DNA from 3 places in the Peribacillus sp. P4_B1 genome. Region 2 is predicted to be linked to each of the others. Evidence: riboswitches for the same ligand, from Rfam matches in the RefSeq annotation. Region 2 holds a riboswitch; each other region holds the start of a gene.
The links. A riboswitch is a leader RNA that binds a small molecule or an ion and turns the genes downstream of it on or off. The one in region 2 is predicted to bind S-adenosylmethionine.
Positions count from the first base shown of each region.

Region 1: another riboswitch for S-adenosylmethionine. It lies ahead of AC1DVK_RS15635 (sugar ABC transporter substrate-binding protein); the one in region 2 lies ahead of mmuP (S-methylmethionine permease).
Region 3: another riboswitch for S-adenosylmethionine. It lies ahead of metK (methionine adenosyltransferase); the one in region 2 lies ahead of mmuP (S-methylmethionine permease).

Region 1 is NZ_JBFUHM010000026.1:7,843-13,802, reverse strand. It holds gene AC1DVK_RS15640 (GTPase domain-containing protein) at 344-3,085, shown strand; SAM riboswitch class I at 3,183-3,288, shown strand; gene AC1DVK_RS15635 (sugar ABC transporter substrate-binding protein) at 3,405-4,517, shown strand; gene AC1DVK_RS15630 (sugar ABC transporter ATP-binding protein) at 4,574-5,960, shown strand, end outside.
Region 2 is NZ_JBFUHM010000042.1:26,374-32,333, forward strand. It holds gene mmuM (homocysteine S-methyltransferase) at 1-601, opposite strand, end outside; gene mmuP (S-methylmethionine permease) at 591-1,985, opposite strand; SAM riboswitch class I at 2,068-2,170, opposite strand; gene AC1DVK_RS20195 (flavin reductase family protein) at 2,332-2,940, opposite strand; gene AC1DVK_RS20200 (alpha/beta hydrolase) at 2,959-3,567, opposite strand; gene AC1DVK_RS20205 (ring-cleaving dioxygenase) at 3,567-4,514, opposite strand; gene AC1DVK_RS20210 (ring-cleaving dioxygenase) at 4,539-5,516, opposite strand; partial or broken gene AC1DVK_RS20215 (nitroreductase family protein) at 5,754-5,960, shown strand, end outside.
Region 3 is NZ_JBFUHM010000010.1:37,269-43,228, reverse strand. It holds gene AC1DVK_RS07930 (hypothetical protein) at 83-478, shown strand; gene AC1DVK_RS07925 (lysophospholipase) at 553-1,356, opposite strand; gene AC1DVK_RS07920 (gamma carbonic anhydrase) at 1,567-2,085, shown strand; gene AC1DVK_RS07915 (hypothetical protein) at 2,381-2,557, opposite strand; gene metK (methionine adenosyltransferase) at 2,604-3,797, opposite strand; SAM riboswitch class I at 3,962-4,125, opposite strand; gene pckA (phosphoenolpyruvate carboxykinase (ATP)) at 4,525-5,960, shown strand, end outside.

The sequences.
Region 1 (5,960 bases), on a different contig from region 2:
TAGTTAAAGGGCTGGACTTCTGGTAATTTAGATGTATAAAGAATGGTTCGCTAAACTTTTCAGATACCGGTTAAACTAGAAAAAACATAATTTCTCGAATATGGAAATGACATCTCTGTATCGGTTCATTAAAATCATTACAGTTCCATTCGTTTCTGTTTTAAAATTGTAAGAGTGGTGACATGTTGTTACCATATTGTTTTGTTAAAATAACATTTTAAGGTTTACAAATGATTTTCTTAACTAAAGGAACCTATTAATTGCATGTTAGGGCTTCTTGACTGCTTTTCAAATTAGTGATTATCCTTTAATTGAAAATATGAAATATATCGGGGGAATAAAGATGGACGAACGGCTGATCGGGAAAAAATATTATGAAACGATGATTGAGGATACAAGGAAACACCCCATTCAAGCTTTGGGTGAAATGTTTCTCGTGGAACAAAAAAAAGAAAGAGCGGATTTAACGGCAATTCGATTCGCTCAAGGTGAAGTATACTTTCAGCACCATGACTTTGAAGCAGCCATTTTTAAATGGGAAAACATAGAAGGTGAACTTGGTTCATGGGCGAAGAAAAACATCGCTGATGCTTATTTTGAACTGGAAATGTATTCAACCGCAGAGGATATTTATAAATCCGTCGATACGAATGAAGCGGTTTTGAAAACGGAGGTTCTTTTGCAACTGTTTTCCCTTTACATAGTTGAATCTAGAAATGATTTGGCTTCCAAAGTCGTGAAAGAAGCAGTAGAGTTTCAACCTGACTATCCGAATGTCACGGAAATCGCACGAGCCTTTTTTGAAGAACAAAAGGATTGGAACAGTGCGGTGGTATTAGCGGCGAATGAAAGTATCCGTACAGAATCAATGGGCTGGTTCGATGTGTTGAAAACGTATATCCAGCAGGGGGTTGCCCAATCGATGGATCCGGACTACTTTTCAACTGTCCTTGGTTCGCTATACACACTTGACCAGGGTCGTTTCGAAAAGGTGACGGTTGCCCTCTGGAAAAATTATAAATATACCGATTCTTATTTTGAATGGCTAAGAGTGATTAATAACTTGATAGATACCATCGAATTAAACCAAGGGGATGTATGGGATGAGCTTTCCGTCTATTACAGGGATGCATATGCAGGCCTGTTGGAAGGAACGCACCTAATCAAAGATTTAAGCCCTGTCGTGCCAAGGTTGCTGGAAAACTGGCTGAAAATCGCAGATGGGGAGCTTTCGCTGTTTGCGGCGGCATCCGCGCTGTCCTGGAATGAAATCTTCCCGGATACGATTAATGCGCTGGTCATTCAGGATGCAGAAAGCCTGCTTTCGAAATCGCCTAAATTGGGAGGCGGACTGGAAGCGGGAGAGAAACTGTTCAATTCTATCATCCAATGGGCTGAAGAGAATGATTTAAGGGTTGGCAATAAGCTTAAATGGATGGTCGAGGGGCTTAAGGATACCGGAAATTTCAATCTTCTTCTTGTGGGAAGTACAGGAAATGGCAAGACATCCTTTATACAGTCAATAGTTGGCGAGAGCATCGCTGCCGAAGATCATTCTTCACTAGTCAGCGTCAAAGACGGGGATGATTTGGAAATCCTTGAAATTACCGATACAGATAGCAAGGTTGTCATGGAGCTAACTGAATTGGATGAAACACGCCGCCAGCGCGGGACTATTGTCGATGTGACGCTTATTAGTGACTATCTTAGAAATAATCGTCTGCGATTATTGGATACACCGGGGTTCAATGGGGAAAAAAGCGTGGAATCGGATTTCCAAGGCTATTTACATGGCAGTGATGGCCTGATGTTCGTTCTTGATGCCCGGGCGCCTTTCACCGGTAGTGAACGGGACCTGTTATTGGAAATTCAAATGATGGCTCCGAAACTGCCGATTCATTTCTTATTAAATAAAATGGATACGATATACAGTGATCAAGTCGCGGTCCGGATGGAAGACGAAACATGGGATAAAGTGAATGCATATTTCCCGAATGCGAAAGTGTTCGCTTTCTCTAAACTTTATGACAGCAAGCAGCAGTTGAATGACCTTTCTGCATTCCTTCAATCGAATTATCAAGATGATAATTGGAAAGAAAGAAGGTCTGAAAAAATCCTTGCTTTCATTCGTAAAACTTTATCTTATCTGTTAGAAAAACGGACAGCCAATGAACGGAAATGCGAGCATTCCATCTCTTGGAATGAACAGATGGAAGTCAAATTGAATGGTGCGGTCAATCAACTGGCTGATTTAGAAAAAGAAAAAAGTGAAAATATCATAAGGTCGTACCGTGTGCTTAAGGATGAAGTGAAAAGTCAGCTTTCTTCTAAAATTCCTGAATTACTGAGGGATTGCTCTAAATCGTTAACGGAAAGCAGTGATTTCAGTCAGGTCCATATACAGTTGAACCATGAAATGAATGAGCGGATTCAAGCCTTCATTTCTGACAAGATCATGCCTCAATATTACCGTTCTCTTCAAGATTGGATTGCTAGTTCCCAAATGGAGTTCTCACAAAGCCAACAGTTTATGGATGAGATGAGTGCCGGATTCAATGAATTATACAAAGAAGAACGGATTATGCTGGCAGGTGACTTCAGGGTATTGGATGACTGGCGCCGTGATGCCGACCGGATGACAAGCAGTATCCGCATCGATGACGTTAATATCCTTTTGCGAAGGACTCCATCACAATTGCTGCTTAAAGGAGCAGGAAAGCTGTTTGGGGCAATACCGCAAAATAAAGCCAATATGTACAATCGTTATAAGAAATACTTGGAAAGTGAAGATTACCAGGATGTTGCGGAAATGATCACTGAACGCTTCCTTACCCAATTTGGATTGTTTGAAAAATCTTTAGATCGGGACATCTCACTTTTCTATCGCAGCTCATTTGCCTTACTTCAAAAAACAATAGAGCAAACGCAGACTGAAATTAAAGACTACCAGGCTGCATTGGAGCATATGAAAGAAAATCCGGAAGTTTACCGTGATCCGATCACTGTGTTCGAAGTGAAACTACGTCAGTTGGAGAGACTTGAAAAAATTGAGAAAAAGCGTCTAGCCCAGCTTCAAAGAAAATAAAAAGTAGCAGGAAACATTTCAAATATTCGAAAAACTATTGACTTTACGACTATATCCCTATAAAGTGATAATTACGAAAAACGTAACACGATATATTCTCTTATCAAGAGTGGCGGAGGGACTGGCCCTAAGATGCCCAGCAACCGTTCCATTAGGAATTGGTGCTAAATCCTGCAAAACAGAAATGTTTTGACAGATAAGAGAGGGATAAGTCTGCAATACAGCTGATTAAACCTCTCTATTACTAGAGAGGTTTTTATTTTATGATTTACACCAACTTAACTGATAAGAATAATAGGAGAATGTGGAGGGAAACAAGATGGGAAGATCTATTAAAGGGATATTCGTTTCAGCCATCGCTTCGGCGTTGCTTTTAACGGGTTGTTCTACAGGACAGAGTTCCACAGAATCGAAGAAAGAAGAAAAAGTATCATTTGAAAATGTACCGGAAAGATTTGCTGATGGGGAAGGGGCCAAAATCAAAGTGATCCGTAAAATTGGCGGTGATGATCATACGGCCCAATACCTTGCTGGAGCGAAGGAAGAAGGAGAAGCAATGGGCTTTCAAGTGGATACGTATACAGCCAATGGGGATACGGCTAAATTCCATGATGCGATCGCGCAGGCTTTGCAGGAAGATTATGACGGCTATATCATCTCCCATGGTGATGATGCAGCAACAGTGAATGACGTTCAAAAGTTGGTTGATGCAGGTAAAAGCGTTGTCACATTCGATTCAAATAGCGATTTATCTAAAATAGAAGGTGTGACATTAACTTCACAGGATGATGAAGCGCTGGCAACACTGGCTTTCGATAAACTGATAAAAGAACAGAAAGGTGAAGCGGCGATTGCTTACCTTTGGGTGGATGGTTTTCCTCCAATGGTGAGAAGAAATTCAGTTTATCAGGAAAAATTAAAAGAAAACCCTGGAATTAGGGAAGTCGAAAGATTCGGAGTGGCATCTGCAGATACTTCGGTTCAAACACAAAATGCAGTAGCCGCAATGCTGAATAAATACCCAAAAGGTAAATTGGATGCCATTTTCGCAACATGGGATGCCTTCGCTATCGGTGCCGCCCGGGCGATTAAAGAAGCGGGCCGCGATGAAGTGAAGATATACGGAATTGATGTATCGAATGCAGATCTTCAGGAAATCCAATCGGCCGCTAGCTCATGGTCCTACACGGCAGCCGTCGATCCCAAGTTGATTGGTGCAGTGAATATGAGGATATTGGCAAAAAAATTAGCGGGCGAAAAAACACCGCAAACCTATGACTTAGAGGCTTCACTTATTTCACAAAAGCAAATCCAAGCCTCAAAAGAAGCCGTTAACATGGCAAATCTGTCTGGTATTGTCGAAGGATGGGGTGTATCAACGGAATTTGAAGAAGATTGGATGAAAGTTTTGAAAGCTCATTATAAAAAGTAAAAGGGGACACTCTCTTGCAAGTGAAGGGAGTGTCTGTTCAATAAGGGGGAATGGACATGGGCACGCAACTAGAAATGAAGAAAATCTCGATTGAATTTCCAGGAGTGAAGGCGCTTAGTGAAGTTGACTTTTCTATACAATCAGGGGCAACCCACGCATTGGTCGGTGCAAACGGAGCAGGGAAATCGACGTTAATGAAGGTTTTATCGGGAGCCCATGTTCATTATTCAGGTGACATTTTTATTGATGGGATAAAGCAGAATATCCGCTCGCCCAAAGCGGCGCAGGAACAGGGTATTCAAATAGTTTATCAGGAAGTAGATACGGCCCTCATCCCTTATTTAACCGTTGGGGAAAATATAATGTTGAATGATATGGTCCAAAACATGGGAAAAAAACAGATAGTTCAATGGAAAGAGCTGCACAACCAAGCCTCTTTAATTCTTGAAGATATGAAAATTCGTGTCCCTTCGAAAAAGCTGGTAAGAGACCTTACCTTGGCTGAAAAACAGATGGTCCTGATAGCAAGAGCCGTTTCGACAGAATGCAAATTCCTGATTCTCGACGAACCAACTGCTCCGTTAAGTCATATAGAAACGACAGAACTTTTTCGAATTGTAAATGAATTAAAGCAAAAAGGTGTTGGAGTCATTTTCATTTCACATCGTCTGCCTGAGATTTTTGAAATCTGTGAGGAAATTACGATCATGAGGAATGGGGAGCTTGTCACTTGTCGAAAGATGGAAGACATCACCCGTAACGAAGTGATAGAGAATATGCTAGGGAAAACCATGGATGAACAGTTCCCTGAAGTGAATTCTTCGATTGGCGACGTTATTCTGGAAGTGAAGGGATTGTCAGATACAGAGAAAGTTAAAAATGTCAGTCTGCATATTAAAGCAGGGGAGATAATCGGCTTGGCAGGGTTGGTCGGGTCTGGGAAAACGGAGTTGTGTAAAAGCCTTTTCGGTCATACTTCGATTACAGCAGGTGAAATCATCCTAAATGGCCGAAAGCTTTCTTTGAAATCACCGCACCAAGCAGTAAAAAGCGGTCTGGCACTTATACCTGAGGAACGCAGGAAAGAAGGGATCCTTGTTCAGGAATCAGTATCGGCGAACTTGACTGCAGCCAGTATCGGCAAATTCTGCAAGACATTCAGTTTTGTGGATCGTAAGGCGGAAATGGAAAAAGCGAAGGAAATGATCGCAAGTCTCGGCATTAAAACTCCTTCAGGGGAGGTGAAAGTCGAAAACCTTTCAGGTGGTAACCAGCAAAAGGTTGCCATTGGAAAATGGCTTATAGCCGATGCGGATGTATACATATTCGATGAACCAACGAAAGGTGTCGATGTTGGAGCCAAGAAGGATATATTCGAAATGATTGCAAAGCTTGCGAGGGATGGGAAAGCGATCATTTATGCATCATCAGAGCTCTCCGAAA
Region 2 (5,960 bases):
TCAAGGAAAAGGATAGCCAAGCATATACTTCTGGATAATCTTTCAATAATGAATTCAATACTTTTGCTTCTTGCAGGGATGGAATCGTTTCAAATGCTAAAAGGTCAGCACCTGCTTCAATCAAAGCTGATATTCTTATTCGATGAAATTCTGCTAAAGTTTCATCTGAAACACCATAGTTTCCTACATATTCTGAACCATCAGCGAGGTAAGCCCCATAGGGTCCTACTGATGCAGAAACCAATGGCTTAGGTCTATTCGTTTGCGTCTCTTCCTTCCAAAAATCATCTCTCGCTCTTCTTGCGAGAAACACCGTTTTCTGAATTAACTTCAGGGCCTCTTTTTCTTGTATTCCACGCAGGGAGAAACCTTCAACAGTAGCTTGGTAGCTTGCAGTTATCGCACAGTCCGCTCCTGCACGGAAATAGTCAGTGTGAACCCGATAAATCACCTCTGGATTTTCAAGTAATACACGGGCAGACCACAGCGGATCGTCCAAATCACAACCATACCGCTCAAGCTCTGTAGCTAAAGCTCCGTCCAGAATCATGACTGAATGTTCTCGTAAAATAGCGTCAATTGGGTTAATTTTATTCTTCAAGATCTACGCCTCTTTTCTTTGAAGTTTGTGTTACATAATAACTTCCATAGCAAAACAAAATAAATGGAATACCGCAATAAAGCGCAATCCGTTGTGTAGGATCAAATGCAATTCCTATACAAGAAGCAAGACAAAGCATGAAAGAAATGATTGGTACAAGCGGATATAATGGTGTACGATAAGCCAAGTCATTTACTGAATTTCCTTCTTTTATAAATCGTCTCCGAAATAGGAACTGTGAAGCGCTAATACTCATCCAAACTACAACCACGGCCAGACCCGAAATGGACACAAGCACTATATATACAGTATCCGGTGCAATAACACTAGAGAACAGGGCTAAACCACCGCCCAACATACTGAAAATGACTGCATATATCGGAACACCTCGTTTTGTTAATATTGCGAATATTGGTGATATGGTTTTCTTATCTGCAAGTGACCAAAGCATTCTGGAAGAGGCATATAGACCTGAGTTTGCAGCAGACAAAATGGCAGTTAAAATAACAAAGTTCATAATATCCGCTGCATAAGGCACTCCAATTCGTTCAAGAACGGCCACAAAGGGGCTTTCTAATACGCCTGCATCCGAAATAGGCAATAATGCGGATAATACAACGATGGTTCCTACAAAAAAGATAATCAATCTCCACAATGTCAGACGAATTGCCTTTGGTATCGTTTTTTCTGGATTCACAGTTTCTCCAGCTGCAATTCCGATTAATTCAGTTCCAGAAAATGCAAAATTCACTGCAAGCATCGTCATGATAATGGCAAAAGCACCATTAGGAAATAACCCTGCACTTATAAAATTGGAAAATAGCGGTGCTGATTGAGAGTTAGTCATCGGTATAAAACCTACCATTGCAGCAACTCCCAAAATAATAAATATCACGATCGCAATTACCTTTATTGACGCAAACCAAAATTCAGATTCAGCGAAAAACTTGACAGTCAGCGCATTTAATACAAAAACCAAAATGGCAAATAGAGCACTCCAAATCCAGACATTGATTGATGGATACCATCTCTGCATCAACAATCCAGCGGCCGTGAATTCCGAACCTAGTGCAACAGTCCAGGTTAGCCAATACAACCAGGCTACTGTATACCCTGTCCCAGGTCCAATGTATTTGGCTGCATAGCTATGAAACGCACCTGTCTCGGGCATATGTACTGCCAGTTCACCTAAACATAGCATGACCAGATAAACCACTAGTGCCCCTATCAGATACGAAAGGATAGTGCCAAACGGGCCAGCCTGTTGAATCGTATAACCCGTACTTAAGAATAAACCAGTTCCAATCACCCCCCCAAGCGATAGCATGATTAAATGCCGTGCTTTCATTTCCCGTTGAAATTCATGCTTCCTTTTGTTCTCCATTGATACTCCCCTTCATCCTGCATCCAGAAAAAACGAAAACGCACTCTAATAAGAGTGCGTTACTGACAAATAAAAACGTAGGGTCTCATCTATCAGGGTTTCACCCCCTGGAATTAGCACAGTGTCGTAGCAGACCTGTTGCTGAGGTTTCATAGGGCCAGTCCCTCCACCTCTCTGGATAAGAAATTTATTTTTTTATTACTTTATCAATCTATGAAAAAATTGTCAAGTATTTGTTTTGGATTGTAAAGACTTGCTTTTTTGCGGGCAAGTCGCTCAAGACTTGGAGATAACGGAAGATAGAAAAAAAAAAGTCGACATCTTTTTAAAGGTGTCGCCACAATTCTTAAGGACGTTCCAATTCAAATAATTCTCCTAGTTTTGTATAGGTATGACCCGCTAATCTTGCGACAGGTTTTAGCCCATTCTGATCAATTCGGCCATTATGGTAAATATCTTGCTCTATATGATAGCAGACTATTTTCCCTATCAATAAATCACAACCGGGTTTATTCTGGGAACCTGCCAATGGTATCGCATGCTCTAATATGCACTCAAAGCGTACCTTTGCTTCTTGCAATCCTGGTACGGATACCTTATCACTGACAGCCGGCGTGAAATTAGTAAGACCCAATTCACTTTCGTCAGATGGGAGTTCCTTCGCCGTTCGATTTGCATCAGCTACATTATTCTCATCAGTGATATGAACAACGAATTCACCTGTTTGAATTGCATTTCGAGCCGTGTCCTTTGAAGCTCCTTCTTTCCGTTGAACAGAAATGGAAATCATTGGAGGATTTGAACTGACTATGTTAAAAAAGCTGAACGGCGCTATATTGATTGTACCGGTTTCGGATTGTGTCGTAACCAAGGCTATAGGTCTCGGTATAATGCTTCCAGTCAAAAACTTATAATTATCCCGTTCAGTAAGACTTTCAGGATTAACAGAAATCATCTTCATTCCCTCTCATTCTTATAAAAAGTTCTTTTGAAACCATGAACCCGCTGCCTCAACCTCTGAACGTGTTAACTGATGACCGTAATTTTCCCATTGAACATCAACTGTAGCACCAGCTTGCAGTAAAAGTTGATTAAGTTCATCAGTTTCTGCTGCCGGGCAAATCGGATCGTTTTTACCTGCAGCAATAAATACAGGTATATCCGAAAGGGACGGCAAAGCAATCCCTCGTCTAGGCACCATGGGATGATGAAGAATCGCCCCTTGTAATGCCCCTTCGAAATGGAACAGCAAACTTGCCGCTATATTTGCACCATTGGAATAACCTAATGCTACCACTCTTTCACGGTCGAAGTCATATTTTTTGGACGCTGATTCCAAGAAGTCATAAAGCTCCTTCGTACGAAAGATCAAATCTTCTTCATCAAAAACCCCTTCGGATAACCGGCGGAAAAAACGGGGCATTCCGTTTTCAAGTACATTTCCCCGTACGCTCAATACGGATGATCCCGGTGAAACCATTTCCGCTAATGGCAAGAGATCTGTTTCCGTTCCTCCAGTGCCATGTAAAAGCAAAAGCAATGGCGCTTCTGGATTACTTCCTTTTTGAAAAATATGCTTCATCATTTATCCTCCTCAAGTACTCTCGGCACTGCCGGCAGTAACGTTTTCTCCATGATTCCCCTTTTTTCTTCCAGCCATGGCGGGAGCATTAATTTACTACCCATCGTTTCCTTCGTTTCATCATGAGCGAAGCCAGGTGGATCTGTGGCAACTTCAAAAAGTATACCTCCATCTTCCTTGAAATAAATGGCATCGAAGTATTGACGGTCTGTAAAGGGTGTCACACCATAGCCATGGTTGGCGATATGCTCCCTCCATTCTTTATGATCTTCATTATCGATTGCACGCCATGCAAGATGATGGACAGTTCCCACTCCGATGTTCCCATTTGGCAAAACCGTTTTTTTAACATCTATCAAATTTCCGATGTCCGATGTGGATTTGAAGCGGATGTAATCGCCCTCTTCCCCCATTTTTTGCAGGCCCATCACTTTCTCTAATAGTTCCATCGTTTTGATCGGTTTTGACGTCAATAATACGGCACCGCCGAATCCCTTGACCGCCTTGGAAGCTGGTACACCACCGAATGACCACTCGCTATTTTTCCCTTCTTTACGCTCAACCAGTTCAAGTTGCAAACCATGGGGATCTTGAAATTCTAGATATTCCTCTCCAAAACGTGAAACTTTCTCGAATACTATATTAAACCTGTTCAACCGCATTTCCCAGAAATCCATTGAACCTTCCGGAACCGCATATGTTGTAATCCCCACTTGTCCAGAGCCAATTTTCCCTTGGTATGCCGCAGGCCAAGGAAAGAAAGTGATGATGGTCCCTGGTGAACCTGATTCATCCCCAAAATATAAATGATAGGTTCCTGGGTCATCAAAATTGACGGTTTTCTTGACCATGCGCATTCCCAATACCCCAGCATAAAAATCCACATTCTCTTGAGGATTGCCTACAATTGCTGTTATATGATGTATTCCCGCGGTTTTCTTTTGCATGCTGATTACTTCCTTTCCCGGTGATTAATTTGTTGATTTTGTATTCAGCGGTTTTAAATTCGATTCAATATCCTGTCTTTTCGATTCTAAAAAAGGTGGTAAGGCAAGGTTTTCACCTAGGTGCTGCTCTGCTTCATCCACAGTAAAACCAGGCCCATCTGTCGCTAGTTCAAATAAGATGCCATTCGGCTCCCTGAAATAGAGGGAACGAAAATAAAAGCGGTCTACATAACCCGAGTTCACAAAATTCGATTCACTAATTTTTTCCATCCATTTTCTCAGTTCCCCTTCATTATCCACCCGAAAGGCAACATGGTGCACTCCGCCCCTCCCCAATCGTTCTCGAGGGATGTCCTTCCTCTCTTCGATATGGATTTCCGCTCCTGTTCCACCCTCACCTGTCTCGTAAACGACAATCGGATTTTGCCCCCTTAAAGAAGATGGGTATGTTCCTGATTTCCGGAATCCCAACACCTCCGTTAGTACGCTTTGTGTCTGGTCAATATTGGGTACAGTGAGTTTTACTGGTCCTAATCCAATGATGGAAAACTCTTGCGGTACCGGGCTTCCATCCCATGGTACACCTGCTTGAATTCCGTTACTACCCTGATCGGAAACCAGAAGAAGCCTTTGCCCCTCAGGATCTTTAAAAGAAAGCACCTTTCTTTTAAAACGGGTCGATATTTCATCATGCTCAACATTGCATTCTACAAACCGTTTTTTCCAATATTCAAGTGCTCTATCATCCCTAACCCTTAAAGAAATTTCTGAAATGCTATTGTTTCCTTCGTGAGTGCGGGCAGCATTGGGAATTTCAAAAAACGTCAGTTCTGTACCCGGTGACCCAATTTGATCTCCATAAAATAAGTGATACACACGAACATCATCTTGATTCACCGTTTTTTTGATTAATCGCATCCCTAACACTCTCGTATAGAATTCAAAGTTGTTTCCCGCTTTAGCTGTAATCGCTGAAACATGATGTAATCCTTTTAATTCCATCTGTACCACTCCAATCTTTATAAATCTCCCCTTACGGAGATGAATTATCCGAAAATAATATCTCGAATTCGAGATATTCAACTAGAGGTAAATTACTTTTAATAAAAATATCTTGATTTAAAGATAAATGATAGTGATTTATTTGTCAACCTTTCTTTCATTTAAATATTTCACCCGCATTCACTTATAATAAAATATTAAAACCAGGTCAAACGGTATAATTAATGGAGGTGTAATATGGCTACAGATTTTTTATGCGCAATTGAAGATAGGCGCTCTTATTATTCCCTTAGCAAGGTAAGTGTTGTATCTGATAAAGGATTAAAGAAGTTATCGATCATGCCGTTCAATATTCCCCTTCCGCTTTCGACTCCCAAAGTGCAAGAGTGATTGTTTTAAGTGATCAAAGCCATGACCAATTTTGGGATATCACGAGAGAAACAT
Region 3 (5,960 bases), on a different contig from region 2:
GCAAATTTCCAATCATAACTTTTTGAATTTTTTGTCTATAATAATTATAATTAAAGAAAATAGATAAGAGGGTGTAGAAAAAATGGAACAGTTGCCTATTTCATTACTGACCGATATATTGACAGAAAGAATCAAAAGGGATTCGAGTGAAGAGTACGGGAATTTTGTCAGATCGCTTAATTCATTGACAGAAAAACAAAAAAACATGGAAGACCTCAAACAATTTGAAAATCATTTTGATAAGTTCCTGCCACAGCTCGATTTAGTGATTTCCACACAAAACCATGATGAAATCATGAATATGAAAGCGACGCTTTTAGATTTATTCGCTAATGACTTGAGCTTTAAATCCATCTATCTCCTATCCACCGCCTTATCCAATAAAAATGAACTTACACATTTGAGCCAATTTATGTATCCGGTTACTTTTTGGGCACCGGTCATCAAATCGTACGAATTGCTTACAAAAGCAGGTTGATCCATTTCAAATAAAAAAAGCTGCTGAATGTCTCACTTCAGCAGCTTTTTCAATTATCCCGCAGGATTTACCGATCAAACGACATACCCTAATATCTTTAAACGATTTTCAACAAAACTCAGCGCATATTGGAATACATCATCACGCTCAGGTTCGTTGAAGATTTCATGATAAAGCTTCGGCCATTCCTTATATTGCTTTTCACTGGCCAGGTTATAATTAAACCACTCACGAACCGCCTTCTTATTCACGATTCGGTCATCTCCGCCCTGCATGACCAAAAGCGGCACATCCTGAAATTCGGGAATCTCTTCAAAAGCATCCTTCATCGCCTGTGCAAGCTCGCGATACCAGCGAATCGAAACCTTCGTGATATATAATGTATCGTTTCTATCGGATTCACGAATTTCCGCACTTCTCGTCGCCATTTCAGGTGTCAATCCGGAATCTACCCTTAACTGAGGCATCATGATGTTCAAACCATGCGAGATGGTTGTCAGGAACCTCCGCGGCTTCGTCACGAGGCCTAAACATGGAGAAGAAAGAATCACCCCTGCAATGTCCCATTCCTCTTCCTGAAGAAGGCGTATCGAAATCAAACCGCCCATGCTATGTCCAAGTAAAAAGACCGGCAACGAATATTCGTAAGCCTCTTCTATCCAGCTTTTCACTTCGTCTAAATATTCATCAAAGGAATCGATATGTCCCCGGTAGGCGCGAGTTGTCATACCCTGCCCAGGAAGGTCGCCCATGACGACATGGTATCCAGCTGAAAGCCACATTTGTGTTAACCACTTATAACGGCCGTGATGTTCCATCGCCCCATGAATGATGACAATGACGCCTTTTGCGTCTCCTTCTGTCTCCCATTTCCACATTCGAAATCCCCCTTTCACTTTTCACTTGTTGTATACGATCCATGATAGTTAAAATAATATATATAAATTATAACCATATTCGTGATTTTCGCCAAAAAAGAAACCTAACAAGTTGTACATTTATATTATAAATAGCCAAGTGTATTTGCATACGGTATATTAAAATAATACATAAAAACATTCACTTCGGAAAGGAAATGATTGAAAATGATTATTTATCCGTTTAAAGGTAAAGAACCTGATATCGCTGAAAGCGCTTATATTGCTGAAAATGCTGTCGTGACAGGTGATGTGAAAATTGGTGAAGAATCGTCAATTTGGTTCAATTCCGTCATACGCGGCGATGTATCCCCAACCATCATTGGGAACAAAGTCAGTATACAGGATAACAGCGTTCTGCACCAAAGCCCAAATAATCCATTGATCATCGAGGATGAAGTAACCATTGGCCATCAGGTCATTTTACATAGCTGTAAAATCCGAAAAGGAGCTTTGATCGGCATGGGCTCGATTGTGCTTGATGCAGCGGAAATCGGCGAAGGGGCTTTTATAGGTGCAGGCAGTCTCGTTCCCCAAGGCAAAGTCATTCCACCGAACATGTTGGCATTCGGACGCCCAGCTAAGGTCATTCGTGAAATCAACGAAGAAGACCGTCAGGATATGGAACGTATCGTACGCGAATATGCTGAAAAAGGGCAATACTACAAAACGGCAGAACGTATAAAATAAACTGAATATAGCGGGAACTTATAGGACGCACCAAACTTACGAACTCACGAGTATATGAGCCAAATTCACGAGTAAATGAACCAAACTCACGAGTAAACGAGCCAAATTCACGAGTAAATGAACCAAACTCACGAGTATTCGCACCAAACTCACGAGTATTCGCCCAATCTCACGAGTATTCGCACTAATCTCACGAGTATTCGCACCAATCTCACGAGTATATGCACCAACCTCACGAGTATTCGCACCAATCTCACGAGTATTCGCACCAAACTCACGAGTATTCGCACCAAACTCACGAGTATTCGCCCAAACTCACGAGTATTCGAGCCAAATTCACGAGTAAATGAACCAAACTCACGAGTAAACGCCCAATCTCACGAGTAAATGAGCCAATCTCACGGGTATATGCACGTGAGTGGATTTCTATGGGATTTCTTGAATTATTCCCTCTGACGGCAAAATAAATCAATAAAAAAAGGTGTCCGCTATAAGCGGGACACCTTTTCATTTATTGATTATGCTTGTGCTTTTAATGTTTCTGCTTTATCTGTGCGTTCCCATGGAAGATCGACATCTGTACGGCCAAAGTGTCCGTATGCAGCTGTTTGTTTGTAAATCGGGCGACGAAGATCAAGCATTTTGATGATACCGGCTGGACGAAGGTCGAAGTTAGCGCGAACTAGGTCAACAAGGACTTCTTCGCTAACAGTACCAGTTCCGAACGTATCAATCGAGATCGATACAGGCTCTGCCACACCAATTGCGTATGCCAATTGAACTTCCGCTTTGTCAGCAAGGCCAGCTGCCACGATGTTTTTCGCAACGTAACGAGCAGCATATGCCGCAGAACGGTCAACTTTAGTAGCATCCTTACCAGAGAATGCACCGCCGCCGTGACGAGCGTATCCGCCATACGTATCAACGATGATTTTACGTCCAGTAAGACCAGCATCCCCTTGAGGTCCGCCAATTACGAAACGGCCAGTCGGGTTGATGAAGTACTTAGTTTCAGCATCGATCAATTCAGCTGGAACAACTGCTTTGATTACATGTTCTTTTAAATCTGCTTGAATTTGTTCAAGCGTAATTTCTGCATCATGCTGTGTAGAGATAACGATCGTATCAACACGTACAGGACGGTTATTCTCATCATACTCCACAGTTACCTGTGTTTTACCATCAGGGCGTAAGTAAGCAAGCGTTTCATCTTTACGAACTTGAGCCAGTCGGAATGAAAGTTTATGTGCCAATGAGATCGGAAGCGGCATAAGCTCTTCAGTTTCATTACAGGCAAATCCGAACATAAGACCTTGGTCCCCTGCACCGATTGCATCGATTTCTTCCTCTGACATGTGTCCTTCACGAGCTTCCAATGCTTTATCGACGCCAGCTGCGATATCGGCAGACTGCTCATCAATTGAACTCAATACAGCACAAGTTTCAGCATCGAAACCGTATTTCGCACGTGTGTAGCCAATTCCTGCAATCGTATCACGAACGATACGCGGAATATCCACGTAAGCGGATGTTGTAATTTCTCCAGCAACAAGCACAAGACCTGTTGTTACACTTGTTTCGCACGCAACACGTGCATTTGCATCCTTAGCAAGGATAGCATCTAAAATGGAATCTGAAATCTGATCACAAATCTTGTCCGGATGGCCCTCTGTAACAGATTCAGAAGTAAATAGACGTTTCTTTGACATCATATTTCCTCCTTGGAAGTTAGTATGTTGTAGGCATAAGCCTGATTTTTTACGGAACTCGTTTCCCTCATTAGTTTCAACTATAGACACAGAATTACTTATTAAAAACACAAAAACCTTCCCTGGCAAATGAGGAAAGGTTTAAAATTCTGTCTTCTATCCTTTCACTCTTATCGTTCAAGGGTTTTTTACCTTGCTCAGGTTAGCACCATCACCACTATTCCTTGAAGAACCATCGCTTTATTTTCGGCGATCGATCTTGGAGTCAAGTTCAATATGGCAGGTTGCTGGGTTTCAAAGGGCCTGTCCCTCCACCAACTCGGGATAAGAGAATCCGTACAATTTAAGATATTATCGTATCTGGTTGGAATTTGTCAATGCTTTTCTAAAAAAGAACATTTCCCCCAGAATGGCGTTCACGTGAAAATACGTGTTGGTTCAACGTCTTTAAAGGGTTTCCAAGCCAGGGCGAATAGAAATAATGAAAATTGCCATTAATAATAGAACATTGAGAACAAGAATTGGAAAGGCATCATGATTTACCATTCAAAATTAAGATGCTTCCATGAAAGTATATGCGATCATCCTGACTCGGTTCCTTCCCATTTAAATTGATTAATGCGGCCAGTTGAAAATTATCACAAAAAAAAATAAATAGTATAGACTATTTAAATGAATGTGTTATACTAATTGTAATATAAAAACTTAAACAAAGGAAGGTACCTCATATATGAATTCTGTAGATGTTTCTAATGAGTTACACCAATTATTAACAGGAAACAATGTTCAAACTCAACTTTCAGTTCCTCAATTGGTTGAAAAGGTATTGAGCAGAAACGAAGGCGTTTTAACATCAACTGGCGCAGTAAAAGCTGAAACCGGCAAATATACTGGTCGTTCACCTAAAGATAAATATATCGTGGAAGAAGCATCTGTTAAAGATAAAGTCGATTGGGGTTCAGTGAACCGGCCAATTTCCGAAGATGTGTTCAATAAACTATATAATAAAGTAGTTGACTACCTAAAAGCAAAAGAAGAGATTTTTGTTTTCAAAGGTTTCGCTGGTGCAGACGAATCATCACGCCTTCCTATCCAAGTTGTTAATGAATATGCTTGGCATAATCTTTTCGCCCATACTTTGTTCATCCGTCCAAACGAAGAGGAACTAAGAGGTCACGAATCAGAATTCACAATACTTTCGGCACCTAATTTCAAAGCAGATCCAGAAGTGGACGGAACTTCTTCTGAAACTTTCATCATCGTTTCATTTGAACGCCGCACCATCCTTATCGGCGGAACGGAATATGCAGGAGAAATGAAAAAATCGATCTTCTCGATCATGAACTACTTACTTCCAGAGGCTGGAATCCTTCCAATGCATTGCTCTGCTAACGTAGGACGTGAAGGGGACGTCGCTTTATTCTTCGGACTGTCCGGTACAGGTAAAACAACGTTATCCGCAGACACTAATCGTAAACTGATTGGCGATGACGAGCACGGCTGGTCTTCTAACGGTGTTTTCAACATCGAAGGCGGCTGTTATGCGAAAACGATCAACCTTTCACGCGAAAAAGAACCACAAATTTTCGATGCGATCCGTTTCGGTGCCGTATTGGAAAACGTAGTTGTTGATCCTGAAACACGTGAAGCGAACTATGATGATAGTTCATTAACAGAAAACACTCGTGCTGCATACCAAATGCAAGCGATCGATAACATCGTGAGCCCAAGTATCGCAGGACACCCAAATACAATCATTTTCTTAACAGCTGATGCTTCAGGCGTACTGCCTCCAATCAGCAAGCTTTCCAAGGAACAGGCAATGTTCCATTTCCTAAGTGGGTACACAAGTAAATTGGCTGGTACTGAAAGAGGAGTAACTTCACCGGAAGCTACATTTTCAACATGTTTCGGTTCACCATTCTTACCGCTTCCGGCTACACGCTATGCTGAAATGCTTGGAGATAAAATTGACGAGCACAACGCAAAGGTATACCTTGTCAACACTGGATGGACTGGCGGTGCATACGGAACTGGAAGCCGTATGAAACTTGCTTACACTCGCGCGATGGTACAAGCGGCACTTGAAGGCGAATTGGCAAATATCGAGACAATTAAAGACGATATCTTTGGTTTGGATATTCCACTTCATGTTCCTGGTGTTCC